Regions from separate parts of the Rossellomorea yichunensis genome, predicted to be linked through region 1. Evidence: riboswitches for the same ligand, from Rfam matches in the RefSeq annotation. Region 1 holds a riboswitch; each other region holds the start of a gene.
The links. Region 1 has a riboswitch for cyclic di-GMP ahead of RSX31_RS08710 (methyl-accepting chemotaxis protein). Riboswitches for the same ligand answer to the same signal wherever they lie in the genome.
Positions count from the first base shown of each region.

Region 1 (7,373 bases):
GAAGTCATCGTGGAATGTCCGTCCTGTTCCCATGAAATGAACAGGACGAAAGAAGTCATCGATGTCTGGTTTGACAGTGGTTCGATGCCGTTTGCACAGTATCATTATCCATTTGAAAACAAAGAGTTATTTGATCAACAATTCCCGGCAGATGTGATTGCCGAAGGAGTGGACCAAACGAGGGGCTGGTTCTACAGTCTGTTGACGGTTTCCTCCCTCTTCACAGGGAAAGCTCCATATAAGCGTGTTCTATCACTCGGGCACATACTGGATGAAGACGGACGTAAAATGTCTAAAAGTAAAGGGAATGTCATCAATCCAATGGATCTCGTTGAGAAGTTTGGGGCAGATGCTCTCAGATGGGCATTGCTTGCAGATAGTGCCCCTTGGAATAACAAACGCTTCTCAGAAAACGTCGTCAGCCAGGCAAAATCGAAACTGGTGGACACGCTGAATAACGTTCATTCCTTTTACACCCTGTATGCAGTGATCGATGGGTTCGATCCTCATAAACACGAGGCTGGAACCCCGTCTCTACTCGATCAGTGGATGTTATCACGACTGAATTCGGTTATCAAAAACGTAACGGACCATTTAGATCAATATGACTTTACCGCAGGAGCAAGAGAATTATCCATCCTGGTTGATCAGGTGAGTAATTGGTATATCCGCAGATCACGTGAACGCTTCTGGAGCGAAGGGTTGAATGAAGATAAATTGGCAGCATACCACACATTAAATCGAGTATTAGTCAGTGTAGGCCGGTTGCTGGCACCATTCACTCCGTTCATTGCAGAGGATATCCACAAAAACTTGACCAATGAAAGCGCCCATCTGGCTGATTTTCCTAAAGAAAATCAAGAAGACATCAATCCAGCATTGGAAACGGAAATGGATCGCGTCTTACAAGTAGTCGAACTTGCCCGATCTGCCCGTAATACGACGAATATCAAAACAAAGCAGCCTCTATCCAGGCTAACGGTAGTGGGAGAGATGGAAGATACGGAATTACTTAGGAAGTATGAATACATCATTCAAGATGAAATCAATGTAAAGAATGTACAATTGCAGGACCAAGCAGGAGATTCCGTGCAATATGAATTAAAGCTGAACTTCCCGACTGCCGGTCCGAAACTCGGTAAGCTCGTGGGCCTTGTGCAGAAACATTTACAATCGTTAGATCATGAAGAAGCAAGCAAGGTTGTAGAACAAGGGCATCTTGACTTTGAGTCTCCAACCGGGGAAAAGGTATCAGTCGAGAAAGATGATCTCATCGTTCATAAAAAAACACATAAAGGGTTGGAAATGGCTTCAAACACAACCTTCAGTGTTTTCCTGGATACAACTATCACAGAGGATTTGCGTAAAGAAGGGAAGGCCCGGGAGCTTGTTCGCGCCGTCCAGCAATACAGAAAAGAATTGAATCTTGCTGTGGAAGAGCGTGTGAATCTTGTCCTGGATGTTGATATATCAATGAAAGATGTTCTGGAGCAATTCGAAGATTTACTGCAAAGCAGCCTCTTAATTAAGAGCATGGTGTTTGAGAAAAGAGAAAGCATGAAGACAGTCGAGATTGATGGTGACTGCGTAAGGATATTTGTAGAAGTGTGATCAACATAACCATTTTAGGGCTTATCCGAGTTTGGGTAAGCCCTTATTTTGTCTTGAGAATATGGAGTGCTCAGAGATCAAATATTCTGAGCTTTTTCATGGCTGATTATATTGTGATCATCGTACCTACTTCTGATTATACCCTCGTTCTCCATACGGCTGCAGTTTCTCCAACCACTTTTCTTCCAACTCATCCAGAGCTTCTTTTTCAGTGACAAATGGATCATCATTCTTTTTCAGTTTTTCCAACAGCTCGAATGTAAAAGCGTCTTTCCCGTACTGGTTCCATTCGGTTTGTAACGCTTTGCTGGTGGTGAATCCATTGTTTTCGAGCATGAACTTGATCCCGTTCAGGGTCTTCAGGTTTTTCGTCCTTCCGATATAGATTTTATTGTTTTGCTGATTCAAGATTTGAAAGACACCTGCTTCAACCGGTGTTTCTTTATACTGTTGTTTTAACTCTCTTTTTCGATCCATGTTTAGACCTCCTGTTAGTTCTTTACTTCTTTAACCAGTACTTGCTTCCGTCTGATTTACGGTCTATAAACCCATATTCAATGAGATATCTTCTGATGAGCACATAATCGTCATAAATGCCTTTTAATATTTGATTTATTTCTTTTTCCTCGTACACTTCGTCTTTCTTTAACTGTTTCGAAATCTCACGAAGAATGACCAGCCTTTGCTTTTCCTTTGGGGGGAATTTCGTCAATGCACCGTCAGAGAAGTACTTCTTCACGATTTGATCCTGTTCGGTCTGTGTAATATTGTACCGTTCGTCCACCATGGTGGCTGTCTTATGAACATGGACAAACGTCGGGGCATTTTCATCTTTTTCTTTCAGCAATTCCATCATGGTCAGGAAGGTCTTGGCTTGACGCTCCTTTTCTTTTAAAGCAAACCGGTGATGCCGGATAGTGGACGCACTTCCGATATCCAGTTCTTCTTTGATTTCTTTATCATTTTTCCCTTGATAAAAGAGGGTCAATAAACGTTTTTGGTGCTCGGTCAGACCCGTGAGCTTTTTATCCATTCCAATTAAATAATCAAATACAGACAGGTGCGTACGTTCAATGTGAACACCCATATATTTTTCAGCGAGGTAAAATTTATCTTCGTAAGGATAGACCATGCCTTTTTCAATGATCTCTCCGCACATAAGACAAATAAAGGAATCTTCTTCTTCGATAAACCCCCTTTTCATTTCTTCCAAAGAGGCACTCCAAAACAAGTTGGAAAGCTCCATTCCTTAACACATCCTATTCTTTTTATCTTTAACGAATTAATTGTTACTATATAAACGTATTTAAAATATGTTTGTCAATTTATAAACATAATATAAAATTGTTTGTTATTTGTCAAATGGGGTGTTAATGTTCCTCCATTTAAAAGTCACCAAATAGATCGATCAGCAGACTTACCCAAAAATCCAATCACAGTCTGGACCAGATGCAACGGGCGTGGTATCTTCAGATTATCAAGGTATGTAATGGAACGGAGGCCGAAATGGATGAACGACGTGACGAACATTAAATGTGAAAACATAACAGATGATATCATTCAGGAATACCAACAAAAGGGCTATGAGTTGGTATTCCAAGAATATGTGATGGAACACTCCTTAACGGACATCCCTAAAATCGAAACACCATTTCCATTTATTTTCAAAAGTTGGTCACCATCATTGAAAGAGCCATTTTATGAAGTTTACGAGGCTTCATTCAAGGACCGTCCCGGTTTTCCAGGGTGGCCCAGGGAGAAGTGGGTGGAGTGGATATCGTCCGGTTCTGATTTTCTACCGGAACGGTCCTATATCGTAACTGTCAATGACCAGGCGGTAGGTTTCATTGCAACCGATCAGGAGACTGATACAATCGGGTATATCATTCAAGTGGGTGTGATTCCGGAGTGGAGGGGAAAAGGGATCGCTGTTGTATTGACTTGTAAATGCTTAGAAGACCTCCGACAAGATGGTATGCAATCCGTCGTCCTCCACGTGAATCAAAACAATCCCGGAGCCATAAAGCTTTATGAACGTATAGGATTCAAGACTGTCCGGAAAAGAGGCACGTTTGGAATGACATCTTAGAGTGTCTGCGCAAACCGGGACGGTTCTTACTCCACTTTTCGGGAATCTAGTAGAGACGGAACCGTCCCCACTGTATCCATAATTACCATCATCTATTTCTTCACCTATTTGTAGTCTAAATATATTTTTGAATGTGTCGATATATTAAATATATTAATTTAGATGCGATGAATGGTTATCTGTATGTGGGCGCTTGGATAATCGGGGAGCAACTAGCGCAACCGGCTAATTGAACTTTACTGTTTGATTAGCTTTTTTTTATTATTGAACGTTACTTTCTATGCCCAGAAACCTAAAGATGAATGAATAATGAAGTACATAAGCAAATGTTCAAAAGAAGGGGATACGTATATGAACCAATTAACTAGTTAGGCAAGCACCCAAGTTTTAGATATAAAGGATGTTCTATTAGCTCTTGAAACAAATTTGGCTATGATAGAGTTCTCCTTAGACAGAAAGGTAATTTGGGTAAATGATAACTTCGCCGATGCAATGAATTACCGGGTACAGGAAATGCAAGGGATGGATCACAAACAGTTCTGCACGATGGAATATAGCCAAAGCAAAGAATATACAGAGTTGTGGGACAACCTCCGGCAAGGGAAAAAATCTCAAGAAAAAATTGAAAGAGTTGATAGACAGGGAAACAAACTTTGGCTGGAAGCAACATATATTCCTATTTTAGATGGAAAGGGTTCTGTCCATGCAGTCCTGAAAATTGCCACAGACATTACAAAAAGGGAAACTACAACGATAGAGATCATTTCCAAATTAAAGAGCATGCCGAATAATCTAGTTAACTCAGTTATGGACAATTCTAATGAAAAAGTAGAAGCGTTAGAGTCTTTAAGGGAACAAATTAAATTAATTGATGAAACGTCGAAATCGATAAAAAATATTTCTTCTCAAACAAACTTGCTTTCTTTAAATGCGGCGATTGAAGCAGCCAGAGCGGGTGAACACGGAAGAGGATTTAATGTAGTAGCCCAGGAAGTGAGGAAGCTCTCTGTGAATGCTGATAATGCCATTAAAGAGGTTAATGCTAACATTGAAAATATTACAAATGAACTAATAAAAGTTAATCAAATTTCAGAAGACTTACAAAGAATTGTTACAGAATCTAAAAATGAAATTGATCAAACCATTAACAAGTTAGAAAACCTTACTACAAATAAAGAGTAAGTGTAGGTAGCGGGTGCTGTGTTACATATTAGGAGAATATAAAGAGCGTGTTCTGAACAACTATGGTTAAATAGGCTCTTTAAATGCAACCCATGCAAACCGGGGACGGTCGTAAGGGAAAGGTTAAGACGGAACCGTCCCCACTCTGTCTGCACGGTGATGGATTAAAGGGTTGGTGACTGACCCAATTTTAGATTTGGATTTTAATGATTTATTTAAGATGAACTAGCATTGTTCCAACTTGGGATAAATGCTTTTTTTATGAAGTGATATTCCTAATGGATTCTATTTCTTTTTATAAATTTATTTAAAACGTGACCGATTTATTTTCATTTGCGTCTAAGTGTATAAGAAAAGGGGGAACAGTTTTGGAGCAACAAGAATTAAATGAATGGTTTAATCAATATGGAGAGTCAATCCTGACTTACATACTTTTAATGGTACGAGACTATCAACAAGCAGAGGATTTAACACAGGAGACCTTTCTTAAAGCATATAGGCGTCAACAGCAATTTGAAGGGAAATCATCTGTGAAAACGTGGCTATTTGCTATTGCTCATAATGTAACAAAGGACTATTTTAGAAAGAAAAATCCGTTAAAACACTATCTGGGCTTAACAATGGAAGAGAAAGACTGCAAGCCGCTACCTGAACAAATCGTAGAAATGAATTTCGAATCTGAACAATTATATAGAGCCATTCAACAATTAAAAACTTCTTATAGGCATGTCATCATTTTAAGGAAGTTAAAAGAATTTTCAACAGCAGAAACAGCTATTGTTTTAAACTGGTCAGAAAGTAAAGTGAAAATGACGTTAAAAAGGGCGCTAGTTGAATTGAAGAAGGTATTGAGTAAAGGAGGGATAATCGATGAAATACTCTAATGATCAATTTAAAGAATTAGAAGACCAATTTAAGATAGCAGACAAATCGAAAGAACAACTTAGAAGTAAAATAATGAAGAGTACATATAAAAATAAAAAGAGCCATTTTAAAAAATATGGTTGGATTGCAGCAGCGTGTATGCTCTTTATTGTCATATCTCCGTTCTACTCAACGACGATGGCAAGTATTGTAGAGAAAGTGTTACCAATTTCTATCACTCCTAATGTGTCAGATGGACAACAGAATCCTGATTTAACATCTAAGCTCTTTAAATTAGTCGAAAAGGAAGGATACACTGTTAATTCCGTAGGGACAACACCATCTCCATTCACCATTGAAATTTCACTCGTTTTGAAAGAATCTACATTAAAGCAAGCAAAAGAAGACCTTGAATCTAAGATCACAAATTATCTATATGAAAATGGGTATGACGAGTACGAATTAAAGATTATCGAAGCACCTGAAGTTCCCAATAATGAGCGAGGCGAAGATTCTAAAAAACTTTATGACCAGGTACGGGAGATTGTGAAGGAAGTATTCGCATCCTATGGATATGCCGAAGAGGCAGAGTATGAGTTAGCGGGAATTAAGGGAACTGACGCTACAACAATCGTCACAATTGATATGCCCGACCATATTGAAGAGTCAAAGGAAATTATTGCAGATATTGAAAAAGAAATAGAATTACAAAATTTAGATGTGAAAGGTATTGAGGTGGATACTTTCAACTTAGAACATCGTCAGCAAGATAATCGTTGGTCCTTTATTTCATCTGATATATATGACGCAATGGCAGGGAAATCGACTTATCAATTGGCAGGACTATCGTACAATGTGAAGAAAGGACACTCTTATGTATGGATAAAAACGGATTTGGATGAACCACTTTCTCAAGAACATATTGAAGAAATTGAAAAAGCAGTACAAGAATATTTAGCTTTACCAGAAACGAAAGAGCAAATTCGTAATGACGAGTATACCATTCAATTCTTATTAAAGAATGGAGAATCATTTGTGGAAATCACAAGCTGAAATTGAGGTCAGACCCTCTGAGCGAAGGTGGCATGTAGGGATAGTGGAATTAGATTCAACAGTAAGGGGTTGGAGTTCCCTAGCTTCTTCAGTCACCGGTGTAAGGGTAACAATCTTTAATGCCCTGAATCTTTGAGGATGCGGCTCGATAGATTCAGGGCTTCCTATATTTATAAAGAGATAATAGAAACTTTCGAATTTACTTATAAATATACATTCAGTTGTTTAATTTTCTAACTGCTTTTCAAGATTCTTATCGAGTACGAATACCTCCATACGCTCTCCCATTTTCGTACTGATGTCACTATGGCTCGACAGGACTTTGCATTTTGTATGCTGTTCTACTATCTCTTCGATGTTTTGGCTGTACATTTCCCGCAATACCTGACGCATTTGTTTCACGAGGACTCTACCTTTATCGTGCTCGACAAGGTGTTTTTCTTCAACCGTTAACACGCCCTTGAACCTTGCAATGACCATGTCCTCTAAGATGTATGTTCGGGTTTCCTGTGGACCGCGGCCGATCAGTTCTCTTTGCATTTTTATGAAGGCTTCGCTTAATTCAGCTTCTAAT
Region 1 covers NZ_JAVYAD010000003.1:170,403-177,775, forward strand. The annotation lists gene ileS (isoleucine--tRNA ligase) at 1-1,611, shown strand, start outside; gene RSX31_RS08695 (GIY-YIG nuclease family protein) at 1,738-2,088, opposite strand; gene RSX31_RS08700 (DUF2087 domain-containing protein) at 2,111-2,857, opposite strand; gene RSX31_RS08705 (GNAT family N-acetyltransferase) at 3,122-3,700, shown strand; cyclic di-GMP riboswitch class II at 3,852-3,936, shown strand; gene RSX31_RS08710 (methyl-accepting chemotaxis protein) at 4,127-4,882, shown strand; gene RSX31_RS08715 (RNA polymerase sigma factor) at 5,251-5,766, shown strand; gene RSX31_RS08720 (DUF4030 domain-containing protein) at 5,753-6,799, shown strand; gene RSX31_RS08725 (DUF2294 domain-containing protein) at 7,025-7,373, opposite strand, start outside.

Region 2 (7,373 bases), on a different contig from region 1:
TCCTTATAAATATGCCAAGATCCAGCTGGAACTCAATCGATCGATGAAAAAAATGATCCATCAGCTGACAAATGTGTCATCGATCCCTTTAACGGAAACACCTGACGCGTTTATCGGTGAGCTCCGTCCTTACCAGCAGCTGGGGATGAGCTGGATGCTCTTTTTACGAAAATTCAGCTTTGGCGCGTGTCTGGCTGATGACATGGGTCTTGGGAAAACGGTACAGCTGATTACCTACCTGCAACATGTAAAAGAAGCCGAGAAACCGGAAACACCTTCCCTGATCGTTGCCCCTACCTCCGTTCTCGGAAACTGGCAGCGGGAGTTGGAGAAATTTGCTCCGGACTTGAAGGTCCACCTTCATTATGGACCGACCCGGACGAAAGGCGAACAATTTGCCAAGGAGATCAAAGGCATAGATGTGGTCCTCACCTCTTACGGCTTGTCCCACATCGACTTTGAAGAATTATCTGAAGTCGTCTGGACATCGATTTCCCTTGATGAAGCACAAAATATCAAGAATGCCAATACGAAACAATCCCGGGCGATCCGTAAACTCAGTGGGAAGCATCATATTGCGTTGACCGGGACCCCGATGGAGAATCGGTTGTCCGAACTGTGGTCGATCTTTGATTTCCTTAATCACGGGTACCTTGGTGGATTCACGCAGTATCAGAAAAACTATATTGCTCCGATTGAAAAGGATGAATCTGAAGAAAAAGTCAAAGAGCTTCAGGCAAAAATCAAGCCGTTCTTATTGCGTCGGACGAAGAAAGATCCTGAAGTGGAATTGAATCTTCCTGAAAAACTGGAGCAGAAAGAATATTGTCACCTAACCACTGAGCAGGCGGCATTATATGAGCAGCTGGTGAAAGACACTCTCGCTAAAATTGAAACATTGAGCGGATTTGAGCGCAAAGGATTAATCCTGCAAATGCTCAACCAGCTGAAGCAGCTATGTAACCACCCTGCTCTCTACTTAAAGGAACCGGATCCTAAATCGATCCTGTCCCGTTCTGAAAAAATGCAGAAGCTTAAGGATATCGTGGAAACCGCCCTGGAATCCGGTGAAGCTTGCCTGATCTTCACTCAATATATTTCAATGGGCGAAATGATCCAGGAAGTGATGAAAGAAGAATTCAACGTCGATGTCCCATTCCTGAACGGAAGCATGGCCAAAGGAAAACGCGATGAACTCGTGGAGAAATTCCAGAATGGTAATTTCCCAGTATTTCTCTTGTCACTAAAAGCCGGCGGAACCGGATTGAACCTGACCGCAGCCAACCACGTCGTCCACTATGATCGCTGGTGGAACCCGGCAGTAGAAAACCAGGCAACGGACCGTGCTTATCGGATCGGACAACAGCGATTCGTTCATGTTCATAAACTGGTCTCTTCAGGTACCCTTGAGGAAAAAATCGACGCCATGCTGACGAAAAAGCAGGCATTGAACGATGAGATCATCCGAAGTGATCAATGGGTTACGGAATTGTCAGATAAGGATTTGGAGTCGTTGTTGGTGTTGGAGTAGTTGTATGTGACCTCTTTCCTTTTTGGGAAAGAGGTTTTTTTGTAGGTGTAGGATGAATTGAGCTGAGCTTGCATAAAAAAGGGGGCTTATAGAGTTATTTTAAAAGGGTTTGACAAAATAGGGTTAGGTTTGAATCGTTTTTACAAATATAATTGTATAAATGATTACCGTTTAATAAGCAGTTTCCTTCTGTTGTGCCACTTTCCACAAAACTCGTGCCAAAATGTGAACAACCGGAATCATCTTCCTCCTCCAGAAAAACTAATTAATCAAAAAAAACGCCGGCTCCCCAAAAGGGAAACCGACTCTATAAGAAGACAATAAGGGGAACAACTGCTTACTTTACTCACTGCTACACATGTATATTTCTAATGAGGTATGTTTGGGGCATGTTGCGGTGACCATTGGATTTTGAGACAGCTGCTTATAAGGTTGGTTGGATTGTTCGTATGGAAAGAATTCTGGGTGAGGTTGTTTTACTTATGACGAGGATTTCAAAACAGAATTGGGGTATTCGTACCCTTGCTCAAGGGCTGTCACCCGTTGAGATAAATAGAAATTTTCGACTTTTGCTCTTGCTACTTTTTTAATGAGGTCTTCTGTTAACTTCTCCATTCTGTCAATTCTTTGTTCAAGATCTTGCAGTGTGGCCACAACTCCATCTCCCTTTCGAAAAATATTAAAACGGTAATTCGATAGGCTCTTTCTTGCTTGGCTCAGGGGTTTCTGCGGTTTCCCGCCTGCTGTCCATAAATCGGACATTTTCAGCGACAACTTCGGTTACATACGTACGTTTTCCTTGATCATTGTCAAAATAACGGGTTTGGATTCGACCGGTGACGCCAATGACAGATCCTTTCCGGCAGTATTTCTCCGTGTTGTCTGCTGCCCTGTTCCATATGGTGCAGAGCACGAAGTCTGTATCAACTTGACCTTGTTGATTCTTATAGTGCCTGTTCACGGCAATCGTTGCGTTTAGTACTGATTTCCCTTCCAATGTTTTTCTTGTTTCAGGATCCTTGGTCAGCCTTCCAACGAGGGTCACTTGGTTGATCAATGAATTCTTTCCTCCTTTCTCTTAAGGTGTTTTCATCTTACAATCTTCTGTCGCATCTTGTAAAATCGTGGATTTCCGAAATTCGAGGCAAAAATGGCTTGAATTTCGGAAATTCGCCTAGGGAGAATTCCCGGTTTTCGATCAAAATCAGGGTCAAAATCACAAAATTGCATCTTTCGTCCTTTTTTTCATCGAGGAATTTGTTAGGGAAACAATTCCTACTATGATATAATTTTATAAAACCTTTAAATGGGAGATGTTCGTTCATGAAAACCTTTAAAGTTATTTCACTGCAAGTAGTGGAGAACGATGAACTGCGTGACTTTGAGATTGTGGACGGTCTGATTATTAATAAAGAAGATGGGCAAAGTACTTGGCTTGTCGAAACGTACTTGTCGAATGAATATATCGAGTTCTTTCAAGAGGCTCAGCAACGTAAGGAAGACTTGGAAATCCAGGTCGTGATTTCCCACAAGGCCAATGACCCGGCTGCTTTCATGACTACAATCCGTTGTATTAAAGAGATGGATGAGCATATCAGTATTATGTTTGAGGGGAAATTGAAAAAACAGAGGAATGAATATGCAGAATTACTCCTTGATGACTTGGTGCAAAAAGGGTATTCGGGCGAAGAACTAATCCGGGAGTTCCGTGAGAAAATGGTATCGAAGCCTAGGATTCCGGCAACGGCAAAACCGAGCGTTTAATTATGCGAAATTATGTAATATCCGTATGATTCATTATGATATAATTGTATTTAATATTGTGACTTCTTATATGAAGTTCTTAGGTAGGTGTTCCCTGTGATTGGAGAAAGAGTAAAGAAATACAGACAAGAAAAACGCATGTCCATGACAGAGCTTGCTGATAAAGCCGGTGTCGCAAAGTCTTACTTGAGTTCAATAGAGCGTAACCTTCAACAAAACCCTTCCATTCAATTTCTCGAAAAAGTTTCAGCTGCCTTAGGGATTCCGATGGATGCTCTTTTACACGATCAACCAGATGATCAAAATATCGATCATGAGTGGCTTAAGATTGCAGAAGAAGCCATGGATTCTGGAATTACCAAGGAGCAGTTCAGGGAATTCATTGAATTTAATAAGTGGAAATTAGGCAATAAATAAAGTCTTGCGAATCGATTCGCAAGACTTTATTTATATTAAATCACTTTGTACTCTGCTTTCACTTCCTGGGACTGATTTTGAAGAAATTCTCTGATTTCTGATTTAGAAATTCCGGCGTCTAAGGCTTGTTTAATTAGTTCCATCCATTCAAGATCAAGTTCACGATTTGTCAATATAAATACCCTCCCAAAATACATATATGTATTCCAGGCAATCCAGCCATCATAGTTCTCAAATAACCACACCTTCTTCATCTATTTTCTGTTCATTATATTCAAGATGATTATGAAGATATGCCTACTTTCCCACCTTAGATCTGTGACTTTGCGTCCTTATTTTTCAATAAGTTTGCCTTTATCTGACTTCCCTTCGAACTAATTCGATTATACTAATAAACCACCCGAGTTTTTGTTGTTTTTTGTCTATTCTGATTATTTTATTTACACTTTTTTCCTACACATTCAACTATAATCTGACATTTACAAAAATATAATTATGTTGGGATTAATAAATCGTGTAAGAGCATGTTGAGGTTTGTCGAAAAACTACGAATTCATGCTATTTTTATATGCTTCTAACTTCCTTCTAAGAGGAAGGACTTTCTTATTAATATTTTGGTAATTACTAGAATCATAGAATGGCTGATCGGTTATGTCAAATTTACAGGTGGGACAAACCCATTCACCTGTTTCAGTGCTGCTATAGGATGGTCTTGTACATCGTCTGCATATTTTTTTGTACATAAGGTCACCTCTTCATTCAGGTTATGTTTCTCTTTTATTTGATAAACGTTTATTTACATATATTATTGTCAATCCCACTGTAGTTAATATAAGACCTACTGTTAATAGCAGGTAAAGGTTGGTTGCTGTGTTAGGTAGCTTTGGGCCTTGTGATGCTACAGGTAATTGGGTATCATTTGTTCCTGGGTTCACCGGGGTCGGCTTAACATTACTTTCTGGTTGCTTTACCGGATCATCTGAATCCTCGGGAGTAGTGGATGTATTAGCAGCTGCTACAATGATCATTTCAAAATATGCTGATGTTTGCTGAAACTCATTCCCTAATTCATATGGCATTTCAACCTGGAAAAATAGACTGTCAGTTACACCTTTTTTTAATGGCTTTGGTTTAAACCCAGTGAAATTTTTTAGTTTATCATCAAAGATTAATATGGATTTATCACCTTCATACACCTTCAAATCCAATTCGTTAAATAATTTCCTGTCAGATTGTTTATTGTCAACGCGAATCGAGTAGTTAAAATCTTTCTCCCCGCCATTTTTAACCCTCAATTCCCTCTCTGCCCAATCACCCGGCTTCATATTTGAAATATTAAATAAGAACTTTTCGTTAGGTATTAATATGATGTCTACTTCATTTGCATACGTTTTATGATTCATTATTCCAGAGATAAAAAATAGGATTAATAATATTACGGCAATTCTCTTTTGATTCATTCATTTCATCTCCTAGAATCAGCGATTTGTTCTTTTTAAAGAACACCTTAACTAATTATAAGATTTTACTTATGAAAAGAAAATCTTCAAAAATATTGAAATACCCGTCAAACAACGTGGATATCGATACTTTCCTCTTTATCCCTTTAAAATTCACTTTATTTCGTACTTTATAAAATAACAATTGTTCTATATAATGAATTAAATGAATTGTGAAGGAGTTATCGACATGGTAGGTGATAAGATTAAAGATCTTCGTGAACAAAAAGGGTTAACCATAAACGAGCTTTCTCATCATTCAAATGTTTCTAAATCATATATAAGTTCTATTGAAAGAGGAATTCAAAAGAATCCCTCCATTAAGATTCTTAAAAAAATCGCTCTTACTTTAGATACTTCTCTAGAGAATATTCTTTCGTCTGATAAGAATAAAGTTTTTTTAGATGAGGAGTGGGTTGAACCACTTGAGAAGGCCATTCACCAGGGCTTAACAAAAGAGGAATTTCACGATTTTCTTTCTTTTTTTCAGTATAAAAGGAGGAAGTATCATGAGTAGGAAGGTTTTTCTGATTTTAGGGATTTTCATTTTATCAAGTGGACTATCGTTTATCCTATATTCATTCCTTCAGATGAAAAGTAACGAAGAAGCCGAAAATGAAGCTCTCGTAAAAGCAAAAGCAAGTATTATGGAAAATTCTTCAGTACATAAGAGTTCAGAACCAATTAGTTCCTCTCATACCTCAATCGATTACCATTTTGAGAAAGGGGATGTCATTGGGGTTTTACAGATTCCAAGACTGGAAAGAGATGTAGCAATTATTGAAGGAACAGATGGGGAGGAACTTAAGAAAGGGGTAGGACATTATTCATCAACGTCACTACCGGAACAAAAGGATCAAATTTTTTTGGCCGGGCACAGGGATACGGTATTTAGAAACATTGGTGAACTCCAGCATGGAGATATCCTTTCCATCGTTATGCCAACCGGAACTTACTCCTATGAAATTTTTAAAACTTATATTGTAGATGAAAATGACACGTCGGTTATTCGGGCAACACGTCCTGAGGAAATTCTGACTCTTTCTACTTGCTACCCTTTTACTATTCTTGGTCCCTCAACCGAACGATATATTATTGAGGCTAAAAGAATTGAGTAAAATGTTAACCTTTGGTGTGGAGATTATGTTTCATTTTTGTCTTCTAATATCTCAATAATGGAACCGGTTAGAAATTTCATCTTACATCATCTCTATTTTTGGGGTGATGTGATTCAAAAAATAAAACAGAGACAACACTTAGCTGCCTCTGCCTTTTGAAGTGATTACTCGTCCTTCTTATCCTGATCCTGCATATCCATATCATCTTCTACAGCGTCTTCTTCAGGTGTGTTATTATCCTTCGCTGCATCTTTGTCGCCTTGCTCGTTTTGGTCCTCTGTTTCAGGGAGATTTTCTTCACCCATGTCCCCGTTATCTTCGTTCATGCCATCATCTTCCGGCACTTCTTCTTCTGTTGGTGCCTCGTCTTCCGGAGGTGGCTCCTGATTTGCGTTACATCCTACAAGAAGCATGGCAGCAAGTGCTGATCCACCAAGAATTGAAAGTAATTTTTTGCTCATGATGTATTACTCCTTTCTAACGTGTATGTTAGTTAATGTAAGACCGTTACTCTGGTCTTTCGTTAGCATTCCCTGAAAATAAATTTACTTGCATTTTGAGTAAAATTTTTTGGGTTAATTTGAATTTAAGCATGCGAAGGGTTGAATCAAAAAACTGGGCATGAAGTGAACGAATCACAACAAGCCCAGTTTGCACATTTTTTATTGTTTATCTCCTAAAGCGAACATCATTTCTAATTCGCATGCAACCTCACCATCAACCGTCGCTACGCCTTTTCCTTTACCGATCGGTCCTTTAAAACGGATCATTTCGACTTCAAGTCTCAGCTGGTCTCCCGGCTTTACTTGACGCTTGAAACGACACTTATCAATGCCAGTGAAGAAAGCTAGACGTCCACGGTTATCTTCCACTTTCAGCATGGCAACAGCACCCACCTGAGCAAGCGCCTCCACAATCAACACACCAGGCATAACAGGATAATCAGGGAAATGCCCATTGAAAAACTCCTCATTCGCCGTCACATTCTTAATCCCAACCGCTTTCTTGCCTTCTTCCACCTCAAGGATCCGATCCACCAGCAAA
Region 2 covers NZ_JAVYAD010000006.1:225,550-232,922, reverse strand. The annotation lists gene RSX31_RS17460 (DEAD/DEAH box helicase) at 1-1,531, shown strand, start outside; gene RSX31_RS17455 (hypothetical protein) at 2,012-2,185, opposite strand; gene RSX31_RS17450 (single-stranded DNA-binding protein) at 2,211-2,588, opposite strand; gene RSX31_RS17445 (YwpF-like family protein) at 2,855-3,295, shown strand; gene RSX31_RS17440 (helix-turn-helix domain-containing protein) at 3,392-3,712, shown strand; gene RSX31_RS17435 (anti-repressor SinI family protein) at 3,748-3,885, opposite strand; cyclic di-GMP riboswitch class I at 3,919-4,075, opposite strand; gene RSX31_RS17430 (LPXTG cell wall anchor domain-containing protein) at 4,477-5,172, opposite strand; gene RSX31_RS17425 (helix-turn-helix domain-containing protein) at 5,402-5,728, shown strand; gene RSX31_RS17420 (class D sortase) at 5,721-6,329, shown strand; gene RSX31_RS17415 (hypothetical protein) at 6,494-6,790, opposite strand; gene fabZ (3-hydroxyacyl-ACP dehydratase FabZ) at 6,992-7,373, opposite strand, start outside.
Region 2: it holds a riboswitch for cyclic di-GMP, as region 1 does, so the genes downstream of both, RSX31_RS17435 (anti-repressor SinI family protein) here and RSX31_RS08710 (methyl-accepting chemotaxis protein) in region 1, are expected to answer to the same signal.

Region 3 (7,373 bases), on a different contig from region 1:
AATATTCTTCTAAAGAAGAAGAACTTCAGAATCTGGTAAAGGATTTAGGAGACGATTTCAGGTTATTTGAACAGGATAATCCATTATACGATGTATTTATCGTAAAAGCGGAAGATCCCCGTGATACTGGGAAAATCGCTGCTGAAGTCAGCAAGTATGAAGGTGTGAACGAAGCACTTTATGGTGAAGCGAAGATTGAAAGATTATTTAATGTACTGGAAATGAGTCGTAACGTTGGATTAGTGTTAATCATCGGTCTATTGTTTACCGCCATGTTCCTCATCTCAAATACAATTAAAATCACCATTGTCGCCAGAAGAAGGGAAATCGAGATAATGAAACTCGTGGGTGCAACCAACTGGTTTGTACGCTGGCCATTCATTCTAGAAGGATTATGGCTTGGAATTTTAGGTTCTATTATCCCGATCGCTCTTGTCACAACAGGTTACTACTATGCTTATGAATTTATTAAACCAAAACTACAAAACCATTTTATTCAGATATTAGATTTTACCCCCTTTATCTATCAAGTAAACGGATTGATTCTATTAATGGGTTGCTTGATCGGGGCTTGGGGAAGCTTTATGTCTGTTCGTAAATTCTTAAAAGTGTAAAATTTGATAGGTTGATAGAAGCTGAAAGGAGCATGCCGCTTGAACAAGAAGTATTTCGTATCATTATCAATTGCAGCAGCATTAACAATCGGGAGTCTACCAACGTTAGGAACAACTGCTAACGCTCATTCCCATTCTGTGGAGGAATTACAAAAGCAGCAAGAAGACATTTCTTCCAAAAAAGAGGAGATCAATGGCAAGATTGATGAAAAAAAATCTCAAATCAATCAAAATATCAATAAACAACAAGAAATCCAATCACAAATTGCTGAAATCAGTACAAAATTAAAAGATACTGAAACAAAGATTACCGAGAAAACAAAAGAGATTGACGAAACAACTGCAGAAATCAATAAACTTAAAGAAGAAATTGAAGTTCTAAAGCAAAAGATAGAAGAGCGTAACGAATTATTAAAAGAACGTGCCCGTGCGATCCAGGAAAAAGGCGGCTCTGCAAATTATCTTGATGTACTACTTGGCGCGGACAGTTTCGGTGACTTCATCAACCGTGTAACAGCAGTTAATACAATCGTAAGTGCAGATAAGAAGATCATGGACGAACAAAAACGTGATCAGGCTGAATTAGAAAAGAAACAAGAAGAAGTAGAAGGCAAGCTTGCAGATTTAGAATCTACTAAAGCAAGTTTAGAGTCTCTGAAAAAAGATCTTGATAGCCAAAAAGCTAAAAAAGCGGATTTATTCAAGCAATTAGAAGCACAGCAGGCTTCTCTTGAAGTGGAGAAAAAAGACCTTCAACAAGAATCTGATGAGCTTTCTAAAATGGAACACCAGCTTGAAGGTGAAATCCAGGCTGAACAAGCACGTTTAGCAGAACTTGCACGCCAGCGTGAAATCGAACGCAAGCGTCAAGCGGAAGCTGAAGCGGCAAAACGTGCAGCAGCACAACAACAAGCAACAACGAGCAGCAATAGCGGCGGTGGTTCTTCATCGACGCCTACTGATACAGCTCCAAGTGCACCAGTGAGTGCCGGTGCTTGGACAGCCCCAGCTTCTGGAACGATTACAACGAACTTTGGCTGGGATGTATTAAACGGTAAGAAACGTTTCCACTATGGTACGGATATCGCGGCAAGAGGCAGTGTTCCGATCTCAGCAGCAGCTGATGGATATGTCATCAAAAGCCACTATAGCTCAAGCTATGGAAATGTAGTATACATCACTCACTCAATCAATGGTCAAACGTTCACAACGGTTTATGCCCACATGTCTTCTTCATCAGTGAGTCAGGGACAAGCAGTGAACAAAGGTGACAGAATCGGTTACATGGGTAACACAGGATACTCTTTCGGACAGCATTTACACTTTGAATTACATGCAGGTTCTTGGAATGCATCTAAATCAAATGCTGTAAACCCGCGTCAATATATCAACTTTTAATTAGAAAACCCCGCCATGTGCGGGGTTTCTTTTATTGGAAATCTATTATTTAATCTTCATTACATTAAGATGTAAGGAAATGGAATGGAATATTATTCTCCTGCCTGTTTTCTTATCTTTTTCCTTCTAGTATAATGACAACTATATTACCTAAATATTAAAACAAATGATTTGTATAGTCCTTCGAAAAGGCAAACTAATTGAAAGATTAGGACGCAAAACCACGGGTCTTCTATTTTTTATAAGAAAATAATGATCGCCGGGTTACCGAAAACAATGGATTACAATGAATACTAATTAGGACGTTTTATTAGTATCATTTTACCTGCCATTTTGGTGGGGTTTTTTAATCTATATGTCCAGTATAGTAGGATTTGAATCTGTAGTAAGGATGATGATGTTGGAATTGACTGAATTAAAAAGGGAATTAAGAAGTTTTTGCAGAAGGAACCGTACCGCATTAAAGTATACGCATGTTGGGGAACTTTCAGCGGAAGAAATAAGTGAAATGCTTATCCGGAATCTGGGTGCTGAAGAAGTTAAGAGAATTCTAGCTGATATTGATATAATCAATAGCCGCAGGGGAGATACAGTTAAATATTTTATGCTTATTTTAGAGGGACTGAAAGCAGCATAAGAATACATAAAAACCGAATGCCGGTCTTAAATGGCATTCGGTTTTATTTATCTTTTAAAAGGATTGGGTTCTCTCCCATAGGTTATAGGCAAATATCGGTGCAAAAAGAAAAAAAGTATGGTTTAATAACCATATGCTTTTTAAAACGTAATCATTACGATTAACATAAGGAGTGAATCATATTGGCTAAGAAATCAAAGGTAGTAAAAGAGAAGAAGCGTCAGGAACTTGTTCAGAAATATGCAGATTTGCGCAGGGAGTTAAAGGAGAAGGGTGATTATGAAGAGTTAAGAAAGCTGCCGAGGGATTCCTCACCGACACGATTAAACAGTCGCTGTGAAGTGACAGGGAGACCGAGGGGGTATCTCCGTAAATTTAAAATGTCCCGTATCGCTTTTAGGGAGTTTGCTCATAAAGGGCAAATACCAGGTGTCAAAAAATCAAGCTGGTAATCCACGAAACTATAAGGAGGAATAAGAATGAAGAAAGAACTTCATCCAGAGTATCAACAGGTGGTATTTATGGACACGAATAGCGGTTTTTCCTTTTTAACAGGATCTACTAAAACTTCCAATGAAACGATTGAGTGGGAAGACGGGAACACATATCCCTTATTGAAAGTGGAGGTAAGTTCAGACACGCATCCATTTTATACAGGACGACAGAAGTTCTCAGATCGTGGAGGCCGTGCAGAACGCTTCTTGAGAAAATACAACATGAATTAGTGCATGTGTGGCTGTCAGAAAGAATATGTTATGGTATAGACCCATGCCGAGGTGACTATGATGAACGAACACTTAATGGAAATTGTCGCAAGGGATATTGTTGAAGGCTTGCCAAAGGAAAAAAGGGCCATCTATCAATATGTGGTCGGTCTTGAAGATGAATTGGCGAGACGGTCGGAGACTTCAGAGGAATTCATGGCATTACTTGTTAAGCATGCTCCTCATCAACAGGCAGCCTCTTATTTTAACATGAGCTTTGGAGAGTTGATGAAACGGATGAGGGATATTGAGCAAGAGATTAATACGAAATTAGATCAGAAGCTGAAGCATGCTACATGGATTGATTATACAGACACCATACGGTCGATGAAAGGATCAGGAGCAATAAATACAAGCTACTTCTTCTTCTCCATGGATCATGCTTATACTAAATAAAAAGAAGCCGTATTGAGTTTAAATCGTAATTATTCCGTTGTATGGGAATTTCTTAGTGAGAATACCGGATATAAATGAATAAGTGATTTTCGTTAAAGAAAATCAACAGAGAAAAAACCCTACTAAACTCAAATGAAGGAACAAAGGACTCTCCCATCAAGGAGAGTCCTTTTATTGTTCATATTTTTGACACCCATTACTCCACGCTATCTGTAATAATTTTTATATAGGTTACACTATGAGTTAAATAACTTGCTTGTACATTTAAAATTTAAGATACTAATACATAATAGGGTATTATCGCTGAACGGAGGAACCCCGATGACCGGAGATTTATATGAACATCACAAAGCTTCAAAGCTCCTCGATCCAAAACGTCAAGAGCTCGTGCCAGTGGACAAAGTACTCGAACTTCTCAAACTTAATAAAGACGATATCGTCGCCGATTTAGGCTGTGGCAATGGCTACCTGACTCTTCCAATTGCCAAAATGGTTGAAACAAAGGTTCAGGCGGTAGATCTGCAACAGGAAATGCTGGAGTATTTGAAACACCGTGCCACTGAAGAGAGTGTAGATAATATTATTTATGAGAAATCTTCCCTTGAATACCTCAGCTTCAACAAAGGTACTTTGGATAAAATCGTATCCGCATTCGTCTTACACGAAGTTCCCGACTTGATCAAAGTATTTCAGGATTTACACGATATGCTGAAGGAAGATGGAATATGGCTGATCCTGGATTGGGAAAAGGTAGAATCAGAAATGGGACCGCCATTAGATCATCGGATTTCTTCCAGTGATCTCGATCGACAGCTCCAATCATCCGGATTCCATACAATTATAGGTCACTTGCATCCATCGGTTTATTACATTGTTGTCAGAAAAAATATTAGATAAGCCAGAAAGTATCTGAAGGGAGGGGAATGCCTATGACTGAACAATGGTACACTATAGGCTCCTTCACATTTCCGGCTTCATGGGCAGCTATTATCATTTCGTTCATACTCACTTTCCTGGTCCTCTACTTCTGGAATAGAAAGGCGAGCGACTGGTATTCGAATAGTATTTTTACTTTTTTACTCGTCTGGAAGCTGAGTTTGATTGTAGTTGATTTTCAAACGGTTATGGAGCATCCCATTACGATCCTCTATTTTCACGGTGGAGTCATTGGGTACTGGTTAGGACTGATAGCAGCCCTTGCCTACATATTTGTTAAAAAAGTAGATCATCCGGCTACTGTCATCATTTCATGGATGGTCACGGTTCTTGTCTTTGAAGCTGTCCTTCATATGCTTCATCACCACTATCTTCTAGCTGGTATTCAAGTGCTATTCAATCTATTGATCCTTGTCTTTTTTATTAAAAAAACCAGTGATCCAGGCGCCGATATCTGGGCAGGACAATTATTGGTTATGTTTACTTTAGTCCAGTTATTTCTAAGTGCCTTCATTGGCGGATTTGAATTGACCGTCACTGCCTGGACGTATCTGATCATGATGACTTATCTCATCTTTCTTTTAAACGTAAGGAGGAAACACAATGAATAAACGAAATTTTGCTTTGGCGATCGTTGCGCTTCTGATTGGCATTTTCTTAGCGAACTTCTTTCAGGATCAGCAGGAAAAGAAAGCTAGGGAAGAGGCCGCTCAATTAGCCAATGAATCCATGGATCTGTCTAATGCAGCGCAGGGGCTTGCAAAAGGGGACCGCGCTCCGGATTTTGAATTAACCACCTTAGATGATAAAGCCGTAAAGCTTTCAGATTATCAAGGTAAGAAAGTGATCCTGAACTTCTGGGCTACCTGGTGTCCGCCATGTAAAGCCGAAATGCCCCATATGCAGAGCTACTACGAAGAGAATGCAGAGAAAGAAAACGTTGAAATCCTCGCCGTCAACCTGACTTCCATGGACGATGGGGAAAAGGCTGTCCAGGAATTCATCGACGGCTACGAACTTACCTTCCCCATCCCAATGGATGAAAAGGGTGAAGTCGGAGACGAATACCGGGCGTTCACCATCCCGACCACCTACATGATCGACACCAAAGGCATCATTCAACACAAAATCGTCGGCCCCATGAACGAAGACATGATGGGTAAAATGGTCGAAGGAATGGAATAATGGAGAGGGACGGACCTCTGAATATCGATGTTTGACGTTATACGCTATGAGGTATTAAATGAATGTGATAAAAAAAGGAGGAGATGTGAACATGTTTCATTACACTAAAGAAGTCTCGATGACTGTGAAAGAAGCTGTGGAAGCGGTAGAATCCAACCTTAAAGATGAAAGCTTCGGTGTACTATGGAATCTCGATCTTGCTCAGAAACTGCAGGACAAAGGCCTTGATTTCAATGAAGAAGTAGTCGTATTAGAGGTATGTAATCCTCATGAAGCCAAAAAAGTACTGGAAGAAAGCATGCTCGTAAGCTACTTCCTCCCATGTAAAGTCACGGTATACACAGAAGGCGGTACAACCAAGATCGGCATGGCAAAACCAAGCAAGCTGATCGAAATGGTGGATAACGATAAACTAAAAAGCCTGGCATTGGATATTGAAAATCGTCTGATCGGATGTTTAGATAACGTTCAATAAACGGAAGGCACCTGTTGCAATTGGGCAGGTGTTTTTTTATTTCTTGCAATACATCCTACTCCTCACAATCTTCTGAATATGATACACTTTTAAAAATACATAGATTCAGGAAGGATGACAGAGATGAAATTCACAACAAAGGTCGTACATAGTCAGTTAAAAGGAACTGAGGAAATTCGCAGTAAGACGACTCCGATTTATCAAACATCCGCCTTTTCTTTTACATCTTTAGAAGAGTTGGAGGGTTTCTATGAAGGGAAATCCCCTTATCTCTATACGAGAACGGGAAATCCAAATACAGACGAGCTTGGTAAGATGGTGGCGGACTTGGAAGGAGCTCCAGCGGGTGTCGCGACTTCCTCTGGATTATCGGCCATCCTTGTAGGAATCCTCGCTGTAGTGCAATCAGGCGATCATATCATCGCCGCAGAAGATTTATACGGCGGTACGTTTCATATGTTGAAAGAAGAGCTTAAGACATTCGGCATTTCGTCTTCATTTGTTGATTTTACGAGTGTTGAAGAAATCGAGGAGGCACTGACACCACAAACGAAACTCCTATACAGTGAGACGGTGACGAACCCATTTATGCGAGTAGAAGATATATCAAGAATGGTTGAACTTGCTGAGAAACACAACCTGAAAACAATGATTGATAACACGTTTGCCACACCTTTTCTGCGCCAGCCTTTCTTAGAAGGGGTGGACCTGGTCGCACACAGTGCCACGAAGTATATCGGTGGACACAGTGATATCACAGCAGGAGTCGTAGTTGGAAAAGAAGAGCTTGTTCAAAAAGCGAGAGAAAAAGTCGTCAACATCGGTTCGAACTTAAGCCCATTTGAAGCGTGGCTGACTTGCCGTGGAGCGAAAACGCTGGCTCTTCGAATGGGAACCCAAGCAAGAAATGCCGAAGTTCTTGCGGCAGACCTTCGATCAAATGATTATGTGAAAGGAGTCTATTACCC
Region 3 covers NZ_JAVYAD010000005.1:365,075-372,447, reverse strand. The annotation lists gene ftsX (permease-like cell division protein FtsX) at 1-614, shown strand, start outside; gene RSX31_RS15740 (murein hydrolase activator EnvC family protein) at 654-2,012, shown strand; cyclic di-GMP riboswitch class I at 2,193-2,284, shown strand; gene RSX31_RS15735 (hypothetical protein) at 2,368-2,649, shown strand; gene rpsN (30S ribosomal protein S14) at 2,832-3,101, shown strand; gene RSX31_RS15725 (type B 50S ribosomal protein L31) at 3,129-3,374, shown strand; gene RSX31_RS15720 (hypothetical protein) at 3,435-3,809, shown strand; gene RSX31_RS15715 (class I SAM-dependent methyltransferase) at 4,131-4,706, shown strand; gene RSX31_RS15710 (hypothetical protein) at 4,739-5,356, shown strand; gene RSX31_RS15705 (peroxiredoxin family protein) at 5,349-5,930, shown strand; gene RSX31_RS15700 (DUF302 domain-containing protein) at 6,022-6,405, shown strand; gene RSX31_RS15695 (trans-sulfuration enzyme family protein) at 6,529-7,373, shown strand, end outside.
Region 3: it holds a riboswitch for cyclic di-GMP, as region 1 does, so the genes downstream of both, RSX31_RS15735 (hypothetical protein) here and RSX31_RS08710 (methyl-accepting chemotaxis protein) in region 1, are expected to answer to the same signal.

Region 4 (7,373 bases), on a different contig from region 1:
AAATAGGGTTTGCTTCTGTGTTTCAAAAGGGGTTTTGAGCTCCTGACCCGAATAGTTACTAATAAGAAAGAAGGGAAGGGGGTTTTCATTAATGGAACGGAAACGATTACGGGAATTGGGAGGAAGTATCGGCTCCTATACATGTGGGAAATATAACAGCATTACCGATATTGAGGGAGTGAAGGTCGGACATAAAACCCTTCACTATGAGCATGACAATACCGTGATACGAACGGGTGTAACGGCGATTTTACCTCATGGGGGCAATCTGTTCCGTGAGAAAGTATGCGCGGGCCGCCATGTGATCAATGGCTTTGGAAAAACAGTCGGGACGATTCAAATGGAGGAGCTTGGTGTACTTGAAAGTCCCATTCTCTTGACGAATACTCTTTCCGTTGGGGATGTGTTAAAAGGGACGGTTCAATATATGCTGGACGAAACACCTGAAATCGGAGACACAACGGGGACAGTAAATGTCGTTGTGGGAGAATGCAATGATGGGTTTCTGAATGATATCCGCGGTCTTCATGTAAAGCCTGAAGATGCCCGGGAAGCCATTGTTCATGCACAATCGGGACCTGTCGATGAAGGGTGCGTCGGAGCGGGAACGGGAATGCTTTGTTTAGGGTATAAAGGTGGTATTGGGACGAGTTCCAGGGAGTATCCCTTTGGAGATGAGAAGTATACGGTGGGAGCCCTCGTATTAACTAATTTCGGTCAGAGGAAAGATCTAAGGCTTCCCAATCTTAACTCCGGGGAGGATCAACATACACCGGATGGGTCAATCATGATCATCCTGGCGACGGATGCACCTCTAAATGAAAGGCAGCTTAAACGACTGGCAAAACGTGCTACATTCGGCCTTTCTAGAACGGGCTCGTATGCAGCCCATGGGAGTGGTGATGTTGTTCTTGCATTTTCTACTGCACACCGCATTCCACATCAGCCTTCCAATGATAACACGATTCCGTACTCGTTCATTAAAGAAGACGGACAGATTATCTCTACACTATTTGAAATGACAGTCGATAGCGTAGAAGAAGCCATATGGAACTCTCTCTGTAAAGCGGAAACCACAACGGGCAGGAATGGACGGGAAATGGAAGCGATACCTTTAGAGTTGCTAAGGGCTGGACTGTTGAAATAAGACAAAATCTTTAGACGTTACCTATTTTCTGTTATTTAACGATTAAATTAATAGGGTATACCATATATATGTACGAACTATTTGGTTGAAGGAAGTGACAGTCATGAATTATATCCCTATGCCTCTTTCGTTTTTCCAACAGCCCACTTTGGAACTTGCAAAGTCTTTGTTGGGATGTGTGTTAGTAAAAGAGACGGAGGAGGGAAAAGCTTCAGGTTATATTGTGGAAACGGAAGCGTATCTAGGGCCAGCGGATCGAGCGGCTCACAGCTATGGAAATAGACGGACGAAGCGGACGGAAGTCATGTTTCATGAGGCTGGCAGGATCTATACATATGTTATGCATACTCACTGTCTGGTCAATGTAGTGAGCGGGGAAAAAGAAAAACCCGAAGCGATTCTCATTAGAGCGGTCGAACCCCTTGAGGGCTTGGAGCTAATGGAAAGAAGACGATCGGGTCATGTGAAAAAAAATTGGACAAATGGGCCGGGAAAGCTGACAAAAGCGTTAGGTATAACCATGGAAGATTACGGGGGCAACTTCCTGGAACCCCCTCTCATCATCTCAAAGGGATACCGGCCTGAAGAGATTATGAAAGGAAAACGAATCGGGATCGATAACACGGGAGAAGCCAGGGATTATCCGTGGAGGTTCTGGGTAAAGGACAATCCTTATGTATCAAGATGATTATTTTTGAGAATTTTCTAATAATCAATTAAAAAATAACCCATAAGTACTATGTTTGTGGTATATTTTTCTTGTGAGATGAAAATCATATACTGACAATTCTAATGGGAGCTTTGAACCTAAATGATAGATGGGCGCTTACATTTAGGGGAGCTAGTAGCGCAACCGGCCACATACGAACGTAGGAATACGTTTTTGTGTGGTTTTTTTTATAAACTATAGAGAGTATAGGGGTCCTATGAATATCTTTACTATTTTTCAAAACGATTATATTTATCATGATTTTCAGCCCTTATATGAAATGGGCGAGCATCAAACCCTCTATGCATATGAGGGCCTGTTACGAAACAAGTATAACGAAAATCCCGAAAGTGTTTTTCAGTCTGCCATGAAAGCGAATATCTTATATAAGCTTGATACCTTATCCATTTCAAAAGCTCTTGAAAGCTTTTCGGAGAATGGACTGAAGAACTGTAAGTTATTTCTTAATATTTATATCACGACGATTCTTCACCCGAGCTTTCATACCTATTTTTATGACTTGATGAAGAAGCATCCTGATATATTGGGGCGTCTTGTGCTGGAGATTAATGAGTCGAGTGCGGAGGAACTCTGGCAGAATCCATTATTAAAAGAGTCACTTAAAGAACTTAAGGAATTCGGAGTTTGGTATGCGATTGATGACTTTGGTCAAGGGACATCCTCTATCAAGAAATCCATTGAATATGAACCGGAAGTCATTAAACTGGATCGCTATTTTGCTTTGAATCTGGCACAAGATGAGAAGAAACAACGATTCCTTTCCTTTTTCAATCAATTCTACGGTAAGGATACGTTAATTGTGTTAGAAGGCATTGAAACCAAACAGGATATGCAAGTGGCAAAGGACATTGGGATTACAATAGGACAAGGCTTTTACTTGGGAAGGCCGAGTCGACTATTAGCGTAAATGAGAATGGTGACTCTGGAGTGTATGAGTCACCTTTTTTCGTGGACATCTGCTATGGTATTGTCCGAATTAAAATAAAATTGAAAATATTTAACATTTCCATTAAACTGAGGAAAAAGAGAAAAAAGGGGATCAAGGTATGAGGCTTCTCACATTTCCGCTGAAATTTATGTTTTATTATATTCTCGGATTGATTGGTATTTTAGCTGTGAGTATTGCTCCTGAAGTATTTAAAGAGAGGGGCCTGTACAATTTTGTCGGGTTCTTGGAAGAGTTTTTTAAGTTCGTGTTTGTATTTTTGGACGGTGAAAATTGGAGCTATTCCTATAAAGGGATAACCGTCGATTTTCTGGACATGCTTTGGGGACCTTATCTGTATTCTTTACAGATTATCGGTGGAGCATTGGGCTTAGGCCTGGGAATAGCGTTTATCCTTACCATCTTCACAGTGTTTATGCCCCGATGGGTTACGTCTTCACTAAAGAAAGTATTAAACCTCTTTGAGACGGTGCCTGACTTAATGTTTGCGTTTATGCTCCAGCTGCTCATTGTCTATGTTATTAAATATTTTGGCGTGGAACTGATGAATTTCACGGAGTATGGGGAAGAAAAGATCTTTCTTGCTCCTATCATCACACTATCCATTATACCCATGATCTCTTTCTTTCGTATTCTCCTTTTTATTACGGAAGAAGAAATGCTAAAGCCACATGTAGAGTTTGCCCAAAGCAAAGGAATGTCGAAAGGCAGGATCCTTTTTGCTCACATATTGAAAAATATTTCTCCCAGCTTGTTTTATCATGGAAAGCTGATCATATGGGGGATGCTATCTAGTTTATTCATCATCGAGACGATTTTCAATATGAGGGGAATAACGTATTACATCGTACAAGACTTCAGACCTATGGTCATAGCCATCTCCCTGATTATGATTTACACACCTTTTTTCGTTGTGTATCAAGGCGTGTATCTATGGATTAATCGGGAGGGAAGCGTCGATCATACCAAATATAAAAGGGATAAAACGAAGTGGAATGAATGGAAGATCTGGGGCTGGCTTTCTACTATTAGACGGCTTTGGTGGCAGCATATGAATAATGGGAAGTTTGCTATCGGGTTTAGTGTCATCTTTCTCTTGATTGCTCTCAGTTTCCTTTATCCAATGATGAAAGAAGATCCGATTAAACAAATTCAGTTTATGAAAAACGATGAAGGACGTATCATCAGTGCCCCTCCACATAAGCCTTTTGGAGAGATGATCTTAGGCTCCGATTTCTTCGGGTATAGCATCCTCGACCAACTGATTGTCGGGGCAAAGTATACCCTCCTCTTTGCACTGGTTGTCGCATCTCTAAGGGTGATAGGTGGATTCTATCTTGGAATAGCCTATCATTTTCATCTGAAAGAAAATAGGAAGAATTGGATTGATCGGATGGTGGATTCCATTCATTTCTTACCTTTAAGTCTTATTGCATATCTTCTATTAAGACCTGTTCTTTGGGGATTGCCCGTTTTAGGATGGGATCACTCCATCTTTGAAAGACTTGTTTTTGAAGCTGTCGTCTTGACGATTCTTGTGCTGCCGTTAACGACGGTTTTAATAGGGAATGAACTGAAGTTACTAGGTAAACAGGATTTTGTTCTGTCGGCGAAGCTCTTAGGGGGAAGTAATCGTCATTTGCTGTGGACGCACCTTTTCCCACATCTGGCACCACGACTATTCATTATATGGGGGCAGCAATTTATTCAAACGCTTCTCATCCTTGTGCATCTGGGGTTATTTCATCTGTTCTTGGGCGGAACGATCATTACAGGAGGACTGGTACCCGATCCTCCAAAATCGGGGACATTTGAATGGTCAGGTCTGATCAGTTCCACTAAAGATTCCCTTATGACCGGAAAGTACTGGATTGTTATCGCTCCGTTAGCAGCCTTTATGATTGCCATCATCGCCATGCAGTTGATTGTGCAAGGTGTGAAGGAAATCCAGCAAACAAAGGTAGGCGTACTGATAAACAACACTCCAATTAAGAATAAACATAAGCTGGTCAAGAAGAAAACCTACCGTCCAGTGACGGAAGACTTTCATTTGGTTCGACAACAATCCTTTAAGGGATAAGGGGGAGATAGAGAGTGAGTAGAAAGAGTCCTAAATTGCCACTAACCGACGAGGAAAGGTCGGCACTTCGTAAAGAGAAGATCAGACTGGGAGACATCTTCGAACTGTATCCCGATGTATTAAGTGAAAGACTAAACATCTCTATGGCTAGAGCCCGGTACTTAGTCGGCATGTCCATTTTTCAACGAATTCCGTCAATTGGACCGAATATGGCGCATAATGTAGTTGAAGACCTTGGTTTTCATTCTTACGAAGACATAAAGGATGAAAAAGGGGAAGACCTCATTATAGACTTGGAAAAGAAGTACGGCGTCTGGATGGACCCATGCGTGGAAGACTCCCTCAGGTGCGTCGTCCACCACGCAAACAACCCGGCATCCAAGAAAAACTGGTGGGACTTCACCACCCAAAGAAAAAACTACCGTCAAACCCACGGCTACCCCAGTGACCGCCCAACGAAAGCCTGGGATGAGGGACGGACCTCATAAACTAAAAAGGCAGGAAGATAGAATCAGCTTCCTGCCTTTATTTATATACGTTCTCTTCAGGGACAAACCTCTTTCGTATATCCTCCTCAAAATGGACATGATAAAGAAAAGGAGTGATCAGAGATGAGAATCGTGTTCATCTGTTTACTAATGACTTTCTCTTTTCATGATTCCATTTCAGCCCGAAACATCCTGCCCCTTCCAGCCCATCATAATGAACTCGCAATCGTCATTGATGATTTAGGAAACGAGATGAAGGGAACAGAGGAAATCCTGAAATTACCCGTCACCTTGACGATTGCAGTTATGCCCTTTCTGCCAACTACAAGACAAGATGCGGAGAAGGCACATGGGCTGGGCCATGAGGTCATCGTCCATCTACCCATGGAACCGATGTCCGGGAAAGCAAGTTGGCTTGGGCCAGGGGCAATCACCACTTCGCTTTCAAATGACGAAATCCGGAAAAGAGTAGAAAAGGCGATCGAAGAGGTTCCCTATGCAGTAGGCGTCAATCACCATATGGGTTCAAAAGCAACAGCCGATGAACGGGTCATGAGGGTCGTTCTAGAGGTATGCAAGGAAAAGGGATTGTTTTATTTGGATAGTAAAACAACAGGAAAGAGCGTCATTCCCAAGCTTGCGAAAGAATTGGGTGTTCCCTATCTTGAAAATGAATTATTCTTTGATGATGTCTATACCATCCAGCATATCGGAAAGCAAGCCAAGCTTCTTTCTAAAGAATTAGACAGTGACACTTCCACCATTGCCATAGGTCATGTCGGGGTCACAGGAATCAAGGTCGCAACCATGCTTGAAGAGTTTCTTCCTCTTTATGAGAAAAAAGCATCCATTGTACCACTGTCAGATTTAATACCTGAATATCATTTGATTGATGAGAGCATGCCTTGATGGTGTGCTCTTTCTTTGTAAATCTTCTGTTAAACCAAAGCTTATTTTTTTGATATAAGAAGACCCTCCCTTATAATCAGAAGGTAAGAAGGAGATGATTCCATATGGATTATGCCATTGTGACGGGAGCAACAAGAGGATTAGGTGAATCGATCGCCAAGCTATTTATCGAAAAAGGCATAGGTTTGATCAATGTTTCCAGATCAAATAATGAAAGACTGCAAAAGCTTGCCGGGGAAAAAGAGGTTTCGTATGAATTCTTTCCATGCGATCTTGCACAATCAGGAGAAACAGAAGCGGTCTTCCGTGAAGTGGGGACAAAAGTATTCGGATATCAATCTGACAGAGTCTATATTGTCCATAATGCCGGTGTGGTGACACCAATCAATCGGTCTGGTGAAGTAGAAAACCAAGCTCTTGAAACGAGTGTGCATGTGAATTTACTTTCTCCCATGATCTCAACCAATGAGATGATAAAAGCAGCCCGGGGATCTGACTCGAAGATGATCATGATCAATATCAGCTCAGGAGCAGGAAGTCGTCCTGTTCACGGATGGAGTACGTACTGCGCAACCAAAGCAGGTGTGAACATGTTGACGGAAACCGTGAGCTTAGAGCTTTCTAAAAAGCATAGCCGGCATCAAGTGATTGCTTTCAGCCCAGGGGTCATGGATACGGACATGCAAGGAGAGATCCGTTCCTCTTCTAAAGAAGCCTTTGCCGATGTCGAATCCTTTCAGCGCTACAAAGAGGAAGGAATGCTTCGTGAAACAGATACGGTCGCAAATGCTCTGATTAAACTTGTAACAGAAAGCGAAATCGAAAGTGGTAAGCTGTATCATGTAAATGATTTGTTATAAAAAGAAAGCAGATTCCTGGCAACGGAATCTGCTTTTTTCTTATCAAAATAGTTTGTTGCTATTATAGAGGAGGAGAAAGTAATAGTTGATTTCCGCTACAGGATGCTCGCTTTCCGCGGGGCTGGCGGTGAGCCTCCTCGGCTTCGCCTCCGTGGTCTCACCTGTCCAGCTATTCCCGCAGGAGTCGAACATCCTGCAGCGAGAATCAACTTT
Region 4 covers NZ_JAVYAD010000010.1:18,967-26,339, forward strand. The annotation lists gene RSX31_RS21300 (DmpA family aminopeptidase) at 92-1,147, shown strand; gene RSX31_RS21305 (DNA-3-methyladenine glycosylase) at 1,251-1,835, shown strand; cyclic di-GMP riboswitch class II at 1,935-2,015, shown strand; gene RSX31_RS21310 (EAL domain-containing protein) at 2,074-2,784, shown strand; gene RSX31_RS21315 (ABC transporter permease subunit) at 2,924-4,903, shown strand; gene RSX31_RS21320 (helix-hairpin-helix domain-containing protein) at 4,918-5,391, shown strand; gene RSX31_RS21325 (divergent polysaccharide deacetylase family protein) at 5,515-6,300, shown strand; gene RSX31_RS21330 ((S)-benzoin forming benzil reductase) at 6,405-7,160, shown strand.
Region 4: it holds a riboswitch for cyclic di-GMP, as region 1 does, so the genes downstream of both, RSX31_RS21310 (EAL domain-containing protein) here and RSX31_RS08710 (methyl-accepting chemotaxis protein) in region 1, are expected to answer to the same signal.